2 linked regions of the Methylococcus capsulatus genome follow. The protein of the gene in region 1 interacts with the protein of each later gene in a pairwise test. Links are inferred from orthologs where the notes say so. Each region holds a gene or a part of one and is shown in the gene's direction. Other genes may lie near its edges. The genes, in order: dnaE and dnaQ.

Region 1 (7,650 bases):
ATTGAATGTGGGTATCCGAACCCAGGTCGGGTTACTTTGCGAAACCCCTCCATGGGTTTCGCTCTGCGGGTCAGCCTTCGGCTGCCCGAATTCGCTCCCGGCGAATTTGTTTTTTGTACGGACAAAAGACCCGTTCGCTGGGAGCAAATGGGGCCGCACGGAGTGCGCCCGTAGGGTTTGCGGCAGGAAAGCCGCAAAACGAAGTACGCAAAGAAGAACCGCCCGGAGGCCGCGAAATCTTTTGTGCAATTACCAAAACCGTCCCTGGTTTTCGCCTAATGGGCCAGCCTTCGGCTGTTCAACTTTGCTCCCAGCAAAGGTGTCGCTTTCGGGGAGGGTCCATCGAAGGGGTTCCTGCCCCTCGATGGACGAGCCACATCCCTGCGGCTCCCGTTCGGGCTAGTCTCGCCGAAACCTGCGATGCTCGGTGCGAGCTAACGGGGAAGAGATCAAGAGCGGAAACGGCCTTGCTGCGCGCGGCCCGCGGCCTTTGAATATGAATTTGCAATAGCTGGCACTCATGGAGCCTAAGTTCGTCCATCTCAGGATTCACACCGAGTATTCCCTGGTCGACGGGGTGGTCCGGATCAAGCCGCTGGTCAAGCGGCTGACTGAACTCGGCATGCCGGCCGTGGCGGTCACCGACCAGTCCAATCTATTTGCGCTAGTCAAGTTCTACAAAGCGGCCATGGGCTCCGGTATCAAGCCGATCGCCGGGGCCGACGTCTGGGTGCAGAACCCGCAGGATGTGAGTGCCCCTCACCGGCTCACCCTGCTGGTCCAGAATCAGGAGGGATACCTCGCGCTGACCGAGCTGATTTCACGCAGCTACCAGGAAAACCAGCACCAAGGCGTTCCCATGCTGATGCCGGAATGGCTGGCGGATCGCAATACCGGCCTGATCGCGCTCTCGGGCGGCCGCGAAGGCGCCATCGGCCATGCCTTGATCGCCGGTAACGGGTCGGAAGCGACGCGGCTGGCCGAATACTGGGGAGGAACGTTCCGGGACCGTTTCTACCTGGAATTGTGCCGGACGGGGCGCCCGAACGAGGAGCGCTACATCGATGCAGCGGTGGACCTGGCCGCCCGCCTGGACTTGCCGGTGGTGGCCACCAACGACGTTCGCTTCCTGTCCGCCAAAGAGTTCGAGGCCCATGAGGCGAGGGTCTGTATCTACCAGGGACGGGTGCTGGACGACCCGCGCCGGCCACAGGACTACAGCGAGCAGCAGTATCTGCGCAGCGAGGAGGAGATGCTGGCGCTGTTCGCCGATTTGCCGGAGGCGCTGGAGAACAGCGTCGAGATCGCGCGCCGCTGCAACATCAGCCTGACTCTGGGCAAGAACTTCCTGCCGGATTTCCCGGTGCCGGCGGGCATGACGCCCGACGATTTTTTCTCGGAGCAGTCGCGCAAAGGCTTGAGGGAACGTCTGGCCGTGCGACCGCCTTCGGGAGCCGGAACTTTGGAAGAACGGACCAAACGTTATTGGGACCGGCTCGAACTGGAGCTGTCCGTGATCTGCCATATGGGCTTTCCAGGCTATTTCCTGATCGTCGCCGACTTCATCCAGTGGGCCAAGAGCCAGGGTATCCCGGTAGGACCGGGACGCGGCTCCGGTGCGGGCTCCCTGGTAGCCTATGCACTCAAGATCACCGATCTCGACCCGATCGAATTCGAGCTGCTGTTCGAGCGCTTCCTCAATCCCGAGCGCGTCTCCATGCCAGACTTCGACGTCGATTTCTGCATGGAGCGACGCGATGAAGTGATCGACTATGTCGCCCGCAAATATGGCCGCGACAAGGTGTCCCAGATCATCACTTACGGCAGCATGGCCGCCAAGGCCGTGGTGCGTGATGTCGGCCGGGTGCTGGGTCACCCCTACGGCTTCGTCGACCGTATCGCCAAGCTGATCCCGTTCGAGCTCGGTATCACCTTGAGCAAGGCGCTGGAGGACAGCGAAGATCTGCGCAAGCTGTACGAGGGAGACGAGGAGGTCAGGGCGCTCCTCGATCTGGCCCAGTCGCTCGAGGGCATCACCCGCAATCCGGGCAAACATGCCGGTGGGGTGGTGATTGCACCTTCGCGCCTGATCGATTTCAGTCCGCTGTACTGCGAGCCGGGCGGCGGGAACCTGGTGACCCAATTCGACAAAGACGACGTAGAGGCTGTCGGCCTGGTCAAATTCGACTTCCTGGGACTCCGGACTCTGACGATCATCGACTGGGCGCTGGCCGACATCAATGCCAAACGGCGGTCAGCTGGAGAGGAGCCGGTCGACATCAACCGGATTCCCTTGGACGATCCCACGACCTATGAGCTGCTGGGAAGGTGCGCGACCACCGCGGTGTTCCAGCTCGAATCGCGCGGCATGAAGGACCTGATCAAGCGCCTCAAGCCCGACTGCTTCGAGGACATCATCGCCCTGGTCGCGCTGTTTCGCCCCGGCCCGCTGCAGTCCGGCATGGTGGATGATTACATTAACGTCAAACACGGCCGGACCAAGGCGGAATATCCCCATCCGGTGCTGGAGCCCATCCTCAAACCGACCAACGGCGTCATCCTGTACCAGGAGCAGGTGATGCAGATCGCCCGCGATATGGCCGGCTATACCCTGGGCGGAGCCGACCTGTTGCGGCGCGCCATGGGCAAGAAGAAGCCGGAGGAGATGGCGAAGCAAAGGGAAATCTTTATTGCTGGTGCCACCCGCCAAGGCATAGATCAGAGCATCTCCTCCTACATTTTCGACTTGATGGAGAAGTTTGCCGGCTACGGGTTCAACAAATCGCATTCCGCTGCCTATGCCCTGGTGTCGTATCAGACCGCCTGGCTCAAGGCACACTATCCGGCCGAGTTTATGTCGGCGGTGCTGTCAGCCGACATGGACAATACCGACAAGGTCGTCGTGCTGATTGACGAATGCCGCGAGATGAAGCTGTCTATCTTGCCGCCCGACATCAATCTCTCTGAATACCGGTTTACCGTCCAGGGCAGGAGGGAAATCCTTTACGGCCTGGGTGCGGTCAAAGGCGTGGGTCAGACCGCGATCGAAGACATCCTGCAGGAGCGGAAGAACAACGGACCGTTCACCGACCTACTCGACCTGTGCCGACGCATCGACCTCCGCAAGGCCAATCGGCGGGTGTTGGAGGCGATGATTCGGGCGGGCGTGTTCGATTGTTTCGACCGGAATCGGGCCGCCCTGTTCGCTGCCCTGCCGGACGTGCTGAAGGCGGCGGAGCAGCAAGGAGTCATGAGCGCTGCCGGTCAGGATGACCTGTTCGGAGGCTTTACTGCGGAAAGCCCCTCGGCCTCCGGCACAAGCCGGGTGGTGGCGGAGGTCGAACCCTGGAGCGAAGCGGAACGGCTGGCTCAGGAAAAAGCCACGCTGGGTCTGTATCTCACCGGCCATCCGATCACGCCGCACGAACGCGAACTCGAGCAGATCATCACCAGCCGGCTCGGCCCTCTCATGGGAGAGGGCGAGGGCACCCGGGGGGAGACGCGGGTGGTCGTCGCTGGCCTTATCGTCGATATCCGTACCCGAGTGACCCGCAGCGGTCAGAAAATGGGCTTTCTGTCGCTGGACGACCGTACCGGCCGTATGGAACTGGCCGTCTATACGGAAACCTTCCAGCGCGACGGCCACCATCTTGCCAAGGACGGTCTCATCGTTGCCGAGGGGATCCTGGGATACGACGAATATGCCGGGCAGACCCGCATCACCGCGGAAAGAATATTGAGCATCGAGGAGGCGAGGGCGCATTTTGCCCGCTGTCTCCGGATCGAATGGCCCGCTGCGGAGGCCGACAGTGTTCCTTCTTCATTCCTGGGGGAATTCAGGACGCTGCTCGACCGGTTTGCGGGGGGGAATTGTCCTGTCCATGTTGCCTACCGGGGACGGGGTGCGCAGACCGTGCTCCGTCTTGCTGATCGCTGGCGGGTCCATCCCCGCGACGAGTTGCTGGGGAGCCTGAGGAAATGCATCGGCAGTTCCCGGGTCCAAGTGGTGTACCAGTAATCTGGCAGAGGGAAATCCTCAGGTCCTCAGCCGCCGGATCGCCTCTTTCCTGGTCACGAAGTACAGCTTATTGAATTATAAAGGTAAAGTTGGACGGTAAAGAGGTTGTTTCAAGTTTGTAAAAAAATCTAGACACCGGGAACTTTTCCGCTATACTTCTGCCCAGCCGTCAGGGATGGGGCCTCAGAGAGAGTCGTCAATGAGGAGGAGAGCCCTTCGGGGCAATCGATAATTACAACAATAACGCAACTACCGATGCGCTTCGCAGGTAAACTCGGCGATAGCGTTGAAACAACAACAATAACAAAAAACGCTAAAAAGCCCGCCCTTGGCGGGCTTTCTTATGTCCGCCAGGGAGGGAGAATGAGGCGACCCCAAAAAGCCGCCCAGGAGGAGGAGAACAAAAACCGCGCAATAACCATCACTGGTTGAACTGCACCGCATCGTCCTATTGAACTTAGATAAATTATACCGAATTCGATGCGCATTAGTATCAGAGTTTCTTATGACGTCCATGCTTGACGTTTATTATCGGTAAACAAAGGGGTATTCATCGCCCGTTCTGTATCGCAGGAAGCGCAAACCAAGGTTCGGGCATTCTATGGCGTGTTCGAGATCAAGAGCCATCAGCCCGTGAGTACCGTCCGAATGCTGGACGGAGTCCCGGTCTATCCCCACTCCTCCCTGTCGACGGCTGCGTCCGACAATCTGTCCGTCTGAAGAAAGCCATCGCGCCTGGCCTGCACACCTTGTTTGAATCTGTCCGGCATGCGCTCCACGCTTTCATCGGCTATGGCTTCCAGAAGGTCCATTTCGGCCATGTCCTCGCTGGGGGCCGCCAGATAGCGCTTTTTCAGGCCGCCGTCACCGAACTGGTTGGTGATGGCCAGCATGAGGGCGATGCCGCGTTCCGGGTGGAGGTCCGATGCGTAGTTCTTTATCTTTCCAAGAAACTGGCGGAGCGCGCCTGCGGCGGTTTGGACCTGGGCCCGTTGAAAGGGCAGGTGAAGGGCAGATTTTTCGAAGCGGCCGGTCCAGGGAGCGCGGATGAGATTGAATGCTGGGTCGAGCGCGATACCCGTTCGGGCGTCAACACCGCCGTTGGGTCTGTTCGTGCAGGCGATGAGACCGTCGGCGATGCGGACGCGGGCGGTGGGTGCGTCTTCGCGCGGGTTGGCCGCACCGAGGAGTCGTATGACGTGTTATTCCAGACTCGTGACGAGTGGCGCAGTAGCGGGCGCCGGCGGGGCCGGGTGGGATCCGATCCGTTTCAGCAGTTCCGCGCGGTCGAACCCGTGGCCGGTACAGTCACGCGCAGCCCGTATCTCGGCATGCAGCACGATGTGTTCCGCGTCTGGCGGGAAGCTCCACTATGCCGCTTTCTCCCATATCAGTTCCGCCGTGGCGTCGTATATTTCCTCGGACCAGTTTTCGTCCGGGCCGACGGCGGTTGCGACGCCTATCGTCATGAGGTTGGGATTGAACCCACGGCGATACAGCACCCAAGCGGGGTTGATGACCAGGCCGGCATGATAGGCCGTGTCCGCTTCGTCGGCGTGCTGATGGATCCGGCCGCCAGCAGCCACGAGGTAGTGACAGGATTCGCTGGACCTGGGATTGGCGAACAGAACCTGGGCGGTTTCCATGCCTGAGTAGCCATGGATGACAACGGCCAGAGGTTTATTGCCACGCCAGCTGTGGGTGAAGTTATCGACGCGGCAGCCGATCCATTGTTTGAGCATGGCAGGCTCTCCTATCCCAATATGCCGCGCTCGCCGGTGAGCGGCGGTACGGCCGGCGTATTGCCAGCCGACTGGTCGGCAGATGCCTGAGGGCTCTGCCGCTCGCGCCGCTGCTCGTCATCCTTTACCGCCAGGACGCCGCGAAGCTTGAGCAGATTCTGCAGCGCGGCGTACCAGAAAGGCGCGCCGAGGCTGAGGAGAAACACCGAGAGAATCATGCCGATCGGATTGACCTCACCCCATCGCTCCAGCCATCCCTTGCTGCTGCCGAGGACGTTGATGAGACCGAGGTCTTGCAGATGTTCCAGGTCGGTTCTGACATCGACCCATCCGCCATTGCTGAGTGGAATGGGAACCGGGGACGGTACCGCCGCCACGCCTGCCAGTGCGCTCAGAGCGGCCGCCGGTTTGCCTTTGGGTGCCTCCGGCCGGTCGGGAACGGCTGTCGTGCCGTCTGGGCCTTTCGTGTGCAGAGGGGCACTGCCGGAAGGAGGCGAGGGAATCTTCGATCGGGAGACCGCGCTGGCCTTTTCGGGACCGGCGGCATCATGTGGCCGCTGGTCAAGCTCGAAAGCCTTTTGGACCAGGGTGTTTCGCAGACCTTCGTCGACGGTCAGCCGGTTGATGATGTCGATGGTGTCGAGTTGAACCGCGACGACGATCACGGTCGAACAGGCTACGGTGATCAGCCGGGTGGTGGCGGTAAAACGTTCGGAAACCCGGTCGATGGTCTGATCGAACCAGCCGTTGATCTTGGCCACCAGACGGCTATTGGCCTCCTGCAACAGCGCCTTACTGTGGCGCACGTTGGTCGCGAGTTCCGGATGGCTCAACTCGAGCTGCAAGGCGCAGGCCCGGACGTTTTCGAGCGTGGCCGCCGGATCCTCGATACCGTTTTTTTCCAGCATCTTGGTGAGTATTTGCCGGGCGGAGTCGGACAGGCGGTTCCTGTCATCCCTCGGCGTCTGGCCGCTGGCGATGTCGAGCAGCAGCTTGGTGAATTCCTCGCGGTGTATCGTGGCGCCGAGTCGCTGTCCTACGTGGCTGATCATGGGGTGGGTAAGGAGGGCGCGGGAGACCTGCTCCGCCATTTCGCGGCTCAGACTGGGATCGATCTGCCGCAACAAATCGCCCAGCCCGCGTGCGAGATGTTTTCCCCGGGTGTTCGCCACATCGGTGATGAGCTGGGTCAGCACAGTCACCGCCATACTGGCGATGAGCATGACGACGGAAATCCCCAGCAATAGGTCGATGGTTTTCAGCATTGCCGAATCCTCCGATTGGCGAGAAACGCGGAGCCAGGCTGTGCGGTCCGGTGGAAAGGGCGGACCTTCCCTGTTCGAGGAACCGCTTGCCGAAATGGTGTTACCGCAGTTTAGCCGGAAATCCCTCCGCGGCGATATTCGTGATGCATTCCCGGCAGTCGAAGCCGGCGTAAGGAGGACAGAGGGGCTATGTTAATCCGCGAGGAAGCCGCGGAGAAAACGCTTCATAGCTGTCTTGAGAGCCAGCACCGCGCAGTAGAGCCGTGATTGCTGCACCAGCGCGTGTGCCCAGCGCAGCAGCCGCATGATCCATTCGTAGAGCCGGGCGAACCACGCGAACGACATGAGCGCCGGCCGCGTCAGTCTGAAGACTCGGGCAACCAGCAGCGTGCCCAGCAGCTTGGCGGCGATTTCCATCAGGATGCCGGCAGTCACTGCACCGTGCACCATCAGCGCCACTGCGCCAACGTTGAGGGGTGTGACCAGAGCCAGCGGGAGGGCGAGGGCGGCCAGTGCCAGGTTCGGCGAGGCTTGCGAAAGCCAAGCATCGAAGCGTTCCAGATGCAACAGGCGTGAGAGCCGTTGGCCGAGAATGGTCAACAGGTCCCAGAGCCATTCTTCAAAC
Region 2 (6,569 bases), 560 kb from region 1 along the record:
GAGGTGCGTTGGGGCGCCGGGCGCGGAACCGAAGAGTACTCCACCTGCACCCGGCATGCGCCTGCGGATCAGGCGGCGCGCATGGAGCAGTACCGGGTCTGGTTCCGGGAGGCCCGGCGCCCGCCGCGTTAAGGTGAAACGACGCGAAGCGGTGGCTTCGGGGCCGGACTGGAAAAAGCAGGTCCATCGGGAAACCTTGTCGGAACATCGGGATGAATCGTTTGAATCGGGGAAATCGTCGGTGGCATGCCGGGCGGGGCCTCGGCGCTTTGGCGTTGTGCATCGCTCTTTCCGGCTGCAGCGGTGCGAAGAAGGCACCGACTCAGCCCGCTGTCGGGCCGGTGGCGTTGACCGAAAAGCCTGCCGCGAGGGAACCGGCACTGTCAGTGATCAAGCGCCGGATACTGGCACTTGCCAACACTGAGTGGGAATTCTTCGGCTCCCAGCGGGTCATCTACGATGGTGGGGAGGAAAGCATTCCGCATGTGGGCTACTGGGAGGATGAGGACGAATCCCGTATCCAGCGTGTCAGCCGCTACTGGCAGGCGGTGAACAAGCCGGGGCTGTCCGGTCTCAACTGTTCCCAGCCCTGGTCGGCCGCCTTTGTGAGCTGGGTGATGGGAATGGCCGGTGTGCCGGAAAGCCAGTTTCCCCCGGCCAGCGCCCATTGGGTTTATCTAAGCCAGATCATCCGCAAGTCCGACGGCCCAAATTCCTCTTTCATTCCTCACTCCATCAAGGAATACAGTCCCCGGCCAGGCGACCTCATCTGCGCCAGCCGGGAGCGCTATGGCCTACCCAGTGTGACCCGGCCGCTGGAAACCTACATGCTGGAAGATACTAAGCTGCACTGCGACATCGTGGTGCAACGCAATGATGGAAGCGTGGAAGCGATCGGAGGCAACGTCCGCAACTCGGTTTCGCGCAGCACGGTCGCGCTTAACAAGGACGGCATGCTCGTCCCCACCCGACAGCGTCCGTGGTTTCTGGTGCTGGAAAACCGGTTGTGACCGTCCGGCACCGCGCCACGGATTCTTTTTTTTTCGCTCAATGATTCAAGGGAATTAAAAGCCATGCAGTCGCCGGATATGAGGGCGCCGGAGCTGAAGCGTGCCCTGGGGTGGGCCAGTGCGGGCGCGATCATGGCGGGTTCCGTGATCGGCACTGCAATTTTCCTGGTGCCCTCGACCATCGCCCGCGAACTCGACTCGGTGGGCTGGTCCTTTTTCGTCTGGATGTTCGGAGGCCTGTTGTCGCTGGCCGGGGCGCTCAGTTATGCCGAATTGGGCGCGGCCTTCCCCGAAGCGGGGGGCGAATACGCCTTTCTCCGCCGCGCCTATGGCCCTTTGTGGGGTTTCCTCTTCGGCTGGCAGCAGGTCGTCATCGGCAAAACCGGCTCCATTGCCACCATCGCTACCGGCTTCGCCATATTCCTCGGGTTTTTCGTCGACGGCTTGCAGCAAGAATGGCTGCATCTGTCCTGGGGAGAGAGCGGCTGGGGCGTGACGGGCCTTCAATTCGTCGCGATGACGGCGGTTGCATCGTTCTCTCTGATCAACTGTTTCGGTGTTGGGCGCGGCGGCGCGGTGCAGAGCTTCCTGACTGTCCTGAAGGTCGCGGCCATCGTGACTTTGGCCGGCCTGGTGCTCGGCGCCGGTAAGGGCTCCTGGGACCATTTCCAGGATGCCCCGGAACACACGGCCGGGACTGGATGGGGTGCTTTCGCCGCAGCGCTGGCCGCGGTGCTTTGGGCTTACGACGGTTGGAACAACCTGACATTGGTAGGCTCGGAAATCCGTGATCCGGAGCACACCATCCCGAAAGTGTTCCTGCTGGGGTTGCTGGCAGTGATGGGGGTTTATCTGCTGGCCAATTTTGCCTATTTCTATGCTCTGCCGCTGGATGCCGTGAAACACTCGGAGCAGGTGGCACAGGATGTGGCACAGCTCGTGTTCGGAGATTTCGGTGGCGCTGCGATCACTGCCGCCGCCGTGGTATCGACCCTGGCGGCGCTCAATGGCTCGATCCTGTCGGGCGCCCGGGTGTCTTACGCGATGGCGCGGGATGGGCTTTTCTTCAGCCCGCTGGCACGGCTCGATCCCGTCCACCGGACGCCCGTCAATGCCCTGATCGTCCAGGCTCTGTTCGCGAGCCTCCTGATTCTGCTATTCGGGCAGGATCGGGCTGGTTTCGACCGGTTGTTCAACTATGCAGTGTTCGGGCTCTGGGCATTTTATGGTATCACCGTGCTCGCCGTCATCGTACTGCGGCGCACCTCGCCGGAGGTGGTGCGGCCTTACCACGTGGCAGGTTATCCTTGGGTCCCGCTGATTTTCGGCGCGGTCGCCGGTTTGTTCTGCCTCAGTATGATCTTCCAGAATCCCTCAGAAACCGGCATCGGCCTGGTTTTCCTGTTGGCGGGCATCCCTTTCTATCTTTACTGGCGCTCCAATGGCAAGGCCGAGGCTTATCGTAAGTGGAGCCGAAAGGAATGAGCGAAACCGACCGGACCGTATACGCCTATACCGATGGCGCCTGCCGCGGCAATCCCGGACCCGGCGGCTGGGGCGTATTGCTGCGCTATGGCAACAAGACCCGCGAGCTCTACGGCGGCGAGCGCGAGACCACCAACAATCGTATGGAACTGATGGCCGCCATCCAGGCGCTGGAGGCCCTCAGCCGGCCCTGCAAGGTGAAAATCGTCACCGACTCGCAGTATGTGAAGAAAGGCATCACCGAATGGGTCGCCCAGTGGGAGAAGCGTGGCTGGAAAACCGCAGGACGCACCCCGGTCAAGAACATCGATTTATGGCAGCGCCTGATCCAGGCGGAGCAGCGCCACCAGGTGAGCTGGGGTTGGATCAAAGGCCATTCCGGCCATCCCGAAAACGAAGCGGCGGATCGCCTCGCCAATCGTGGCATCGACGAACTGACACTCTCCGACGGCACGCCGGCCTGAAAGACTGACAATGCGCCAAATCGTCCTGGATACCGAAACCACCGGCCTCGATCCCAAGGCCGGCCACCGCATCATTGAAATCGGCTGCGTGGAGCTGCTCGACCGGCGGATCACGCAGAACCGCTTCCACGTCTATATCAACCCCGAACGGGAAATCGACGCCGGCGCGATCGAAGTACACGGCCTGACCAATGAGTTCCTGGCCAGTATGCCGGTATTCAGGAACATCGCGGACGATTTCCTGAACTTCATCAGCGGGGCCGAACTCATCATCCACAACGCCGCCTTCGACGTCGGCTTCCTCGACCATGAACTCTCGCTCCTGAGTGAAAGCCGGGGCCGGATCGCTGACTACTGCGGCATCTGCGATACCCTGGCGATGGCACGCAAGAACCATCCCGGCCAGCGCAACAGCCTGGATGCTCTGTGCAAGCGCTACAACGTCGACAACAGCCGCCGGGAACTGCACGGCGCCTTGCTCGACGCCGAAATCCTCGCCGACGTTTATCTGGCGATGACCGGCGGACAGATCGCCATGCTGCTAGAGGCCGACGCTGAGTCCGGGGGCACTCGTGGGTCCGATGGGCGGTTCGAACGGCTTGCCGTGAACTCCTCTACTGGCTTCGACCATGCTCAACCCGGGCCGCTCAGGGCAAATTCCGTCGACCGGGAGCAAGCCGCGCCTAGGTCGGTCGACACCGCCCGCCCGCGGCTGCGGGTCATCCGCAGCACGCCCGAAGAGGCCGAAGCCCACGCCGCCCGCCTGGACGCCATCGCCAAAGCGAGCTCCGGCGCCTGCTTGTGGTCCCGCTAGCGCGCGGCTACGGCATCGGGTATCCTACTCCGCCTGATCGGAGCGGCTACTGGTAAACCGCAAATTCCGATTCTTGCCTTTAATGGAAGCGTGGCCGAGTGGTTGAAGGCACCGGTCTTGAAAACCGGCAACGGGAAACCGTTCGTGAGTTCGAATCTCACCGCTTCCGCCAATTGAACTCCCAATGAAGTCCAGGAAACCCGTGAGCGATGTAGCTTAGCGGGTTTTTTGTTGTTCAGGGGCAGCTACGGCATGCAAGCCTCTTTGGCTTCCCATCCACCGATGTTCGCAAGCAACTCACGGGCCTTGCGCTCGAAATTAGCGGCATCCACCCGCCAAGGGGGGCAGAACGGCTTTTGGGGAATACCCATAGGACCGGCCGGTGGGCATGCCGGCGCCGTTCTCGGGATTGACGTGGCTGCCGCCCAGCAGCCCGTCGGACTAAGCCGGATATTTCATAAAACACCCCCTGCGCCCGATAGACTGGTCAACCGCCTATTCTTTCAATCCACCGAACTGACCCAACGCCCCCAGAGGCATGGGCAGCCAATCGACCTGCCTCATTTCACCGCGGGCCGGAATTCCACACATTAGACGCAATCCACCCGCCGAGTCCTGCCGGATCCTCCTCGGTTGAGGGTGACGGCGCGCTTCAGACCCTGGCCGGTGGTCGGACGAGGCAGAGTAATTCAACTTTGCTGCCCTGCGGGTCAGTGAGCCGGTGCAACAGCTTCTTCACCGGAAAGGTGCTCGGCAAGTGCAACTTGATCCGGTCCTTGTACTGCACCACCCGTACCGCCAGCTTGAACAGCTTCAGGATGAGGGTCATGGGCTGCTGCCTTGGCCGGTTCCGTGTCGGCACAGGGGGTTGTCCTGTGTGCTGTGGCTCAAGCTGTAGGCGGCACAGGCATAGAACAGGCGCAGGCTGTGTGGCGTGGTTGCCGTCGGCGTAGCCGCAGGCGGTGTGGTAAACACGCTCACGCAGGAGGCCAGCCAAGCTGTGGGCGATGTAGGAAGGGTGCCGGCGATCCTGAATGGCCCAGGCCAAGCGGGCTATCAACCCGGTCCGCCGAGCCATGCCCTGCAGGAGGACGGCGCCGAAATCGCTGGACACCGCGCCGACTTCGAAGCCGGCACGGACGGTGAAGCCGGCGACGGTGGGAAAACGGAGCTGGGTCGCGATAGAGTCACACATTGGGCGGTCTCGTTTAGGCCTCATACGAAGCCTTTTATATCAATCGGTTTAGCGAGATTCGCCCACTTTCTTGACATATGATGGTTAGAATTAGGTAATATTCTAATAAACTCGCTCGTTCCGTCTCAGAAGCCGCATAGTTGGGGCGAACGGTGCGGTGGCGCAGAGGCATCATCCAAAAGTAACGATCATCGTGAGCCGCCGCCCCGGAAGATGAAAAATCGACAGGAACGCTGAGTTGCACATTTTGCTCCCGGAGGATGCGATTCTGGGGTAGCGCATGAGCGCAGTGGCTTTGGCGGGATCGCTTCCGTCAGCTCGCCTTCTCCTGCTTGCGGGAGCGGGGGCCCATGAAACGCTTCGCGTCGTTTCACGTTAAATCCACGTTAAGGAGAATCGAAGTGTCAAACCTCCCGGTTGCAAAAGAGATGATTGCGTTCACGCTCGGCATGGTGGTTTCGATATTCGCGCCGCTTACGTTGGCAGGGAGCGGTCAGGTTTTCTTGATCCATACCGGTGATATCCATGGACACCTCGTGCCCCGTCCGAATGTCCGCAGCGATGCTGTTGGCGGTACAGAAGGCGGCTTGGCACGCATGTACACGCTTATTCAGCAGATCCGCTCTAAGGCGAGGCAAGGGAAGGTGAACAGGTCTTTGCTTATCAACACAGGCGATACATTGCAGGGTTCAGGCGAGGCCCTGTTTACACGCGGCCAAGCGATGATCGATGTGTTGAACCTTTTCAAAATAGACGCACATGCGCCCGGGAACTGGGATTTTCTCTATGGCACCGCGCGGTTTGAAGAGGTTTTCAAAGGGAGGGGCGAACAAGCGCCTCTGGCGCCCTGGAACGCCCTGGCATCCAATCTCTACTACACGAATCAATTTGACGACGCGACCGAGTGCGGCATTACAGGCGAAGATGCTCAAGGCACCGTCCGCAAGCTCAAGCGCGTGCTCCCCCCTTATGCCATCAAGCGGGTCGGGGAGGTCAAGGTGGGATTGCTAGGGTTTACGACCGCACGCGCCGTCGCTGCCATAGGTCCGAAAGTCACCGCAGGTTACCAATTCAGTGATGCCGAAATCGAGTTGCCCTGCTACGTTGACGTCCTGCGGAAGCGGGAAAAAGTGGACCTGTTGGTCATGATATCCGAGCTGGAACTGTCCAGGGATATCAAGCTCGTTGAAATGAACCCAGGCGTCGATGTGGTCCTGAATTCCGACATGCACGAAAAGACAACTCGCCCCATCATCGTCCGCCACGTCCGTGCACCGAGTACGCTTCTGTTTGAGGAAGGGCAGGATGGCACCATGATCGGCGAACTTCAGCTCAATGTGAAGAACGGAAAGGTTGCCGATTGGCACTGGACTCCGCACATCGTTAGCGCGGCTATCATGGAAGATAAGGGCATAGCTGCCAAAGTGGCCGAGGTTCGCAGGCCGTTCCTCAAGGCGAGCTTTGTGGCGGGTCAAAGCGTGACTGTGGGAGGCAATACCAGCACGCTGTTACACCCGGTTGACGAAGTTATTGCGTACAGTCAGGTCAATTTGCATCGCTCCAACTTTGTGGACGAAGATATGCCGGCGGTCGTCGAAGGC

The links.
Region 2: the proteins of dnaE (region 1) and dnaQ interact in binary tests that used the Escherichia coli proteins (3 or more experiments, as listed by UniProt). The link is inferred for Methylococcus capsulatus from one-to-one orthologs.

Annotation. Positions count from the first base shown.
Region 1 is NZ_CP104311.1:2,446,867-2,454,516, forward strand. Bases 160-4,218 are described here. They hold dnaE (DNA polymerase III subunit alpha), read left to right. Parts: upstream 160-520; coding sequence 521-4,018; downstream 4,019-4,218. Also shown: N4J17_RS12070 (hypothetical protein), read right to left, coding at 4,687-4,911; N4J17_RS12075 (N-acetylmuramoyl-L-alanine amidase), read right to left, coding at 5,389-5,760; N4J17_RS12080 (hypothetical protein), read right to left, coding at 5,772-7,025; N4J17_RS12085 (hypothetical protein), read right to left, coding at 7,218-7,650. UniProt on the Escherichia coli protein: DNA polymerase III is a complex, multichain enzyme responsible for most of the replicative synthesis in bacteria. This DNA polymerase also exhibits 3' to 5' exonuclease activity. The alpha chain is the DNA polymerase catalytic subunit.
Region 2 is NZ_CP104311.1:1,889,058-1,895,626, forward strand. What follows is about bases 1,894-4,871. They hold dnaQ (DNA polymerase III subunit epsilon), read left to right. Parts: upstream 1,894-2,969; coding sequence 2,970-3,773; downstream 3,774-4,871. Other genes in these bases: N4J17_RS09365 (APC family permease), read left to right, coding at 1,894-2,495; rnhA (ribonuclease HI), read left to right, coding at 2,492-2,959. In the rest of the region: N4J17_RS09355 (hypothetical protein), read left to right, coding at 1-132; N4J17_RS09360 (DUF2272 domain-containing protein), read left to right, coding at 213-1,010; more of N4J17_RS09365, read left to right, coding at 1,074-1,893; N4J17_RS09390 (bifunctional metallophosphatase/5'-nucleotidase), read left to right, coding at 5,319-6,569. UniProt on the Escherichia coli protein: DNA polymerase III is a complex, multichain enzyme responsible for most of the replicative synthesis in bacteria. The epsilon subunit contain the editing function and is a proofreading 3'-5' exonuclease.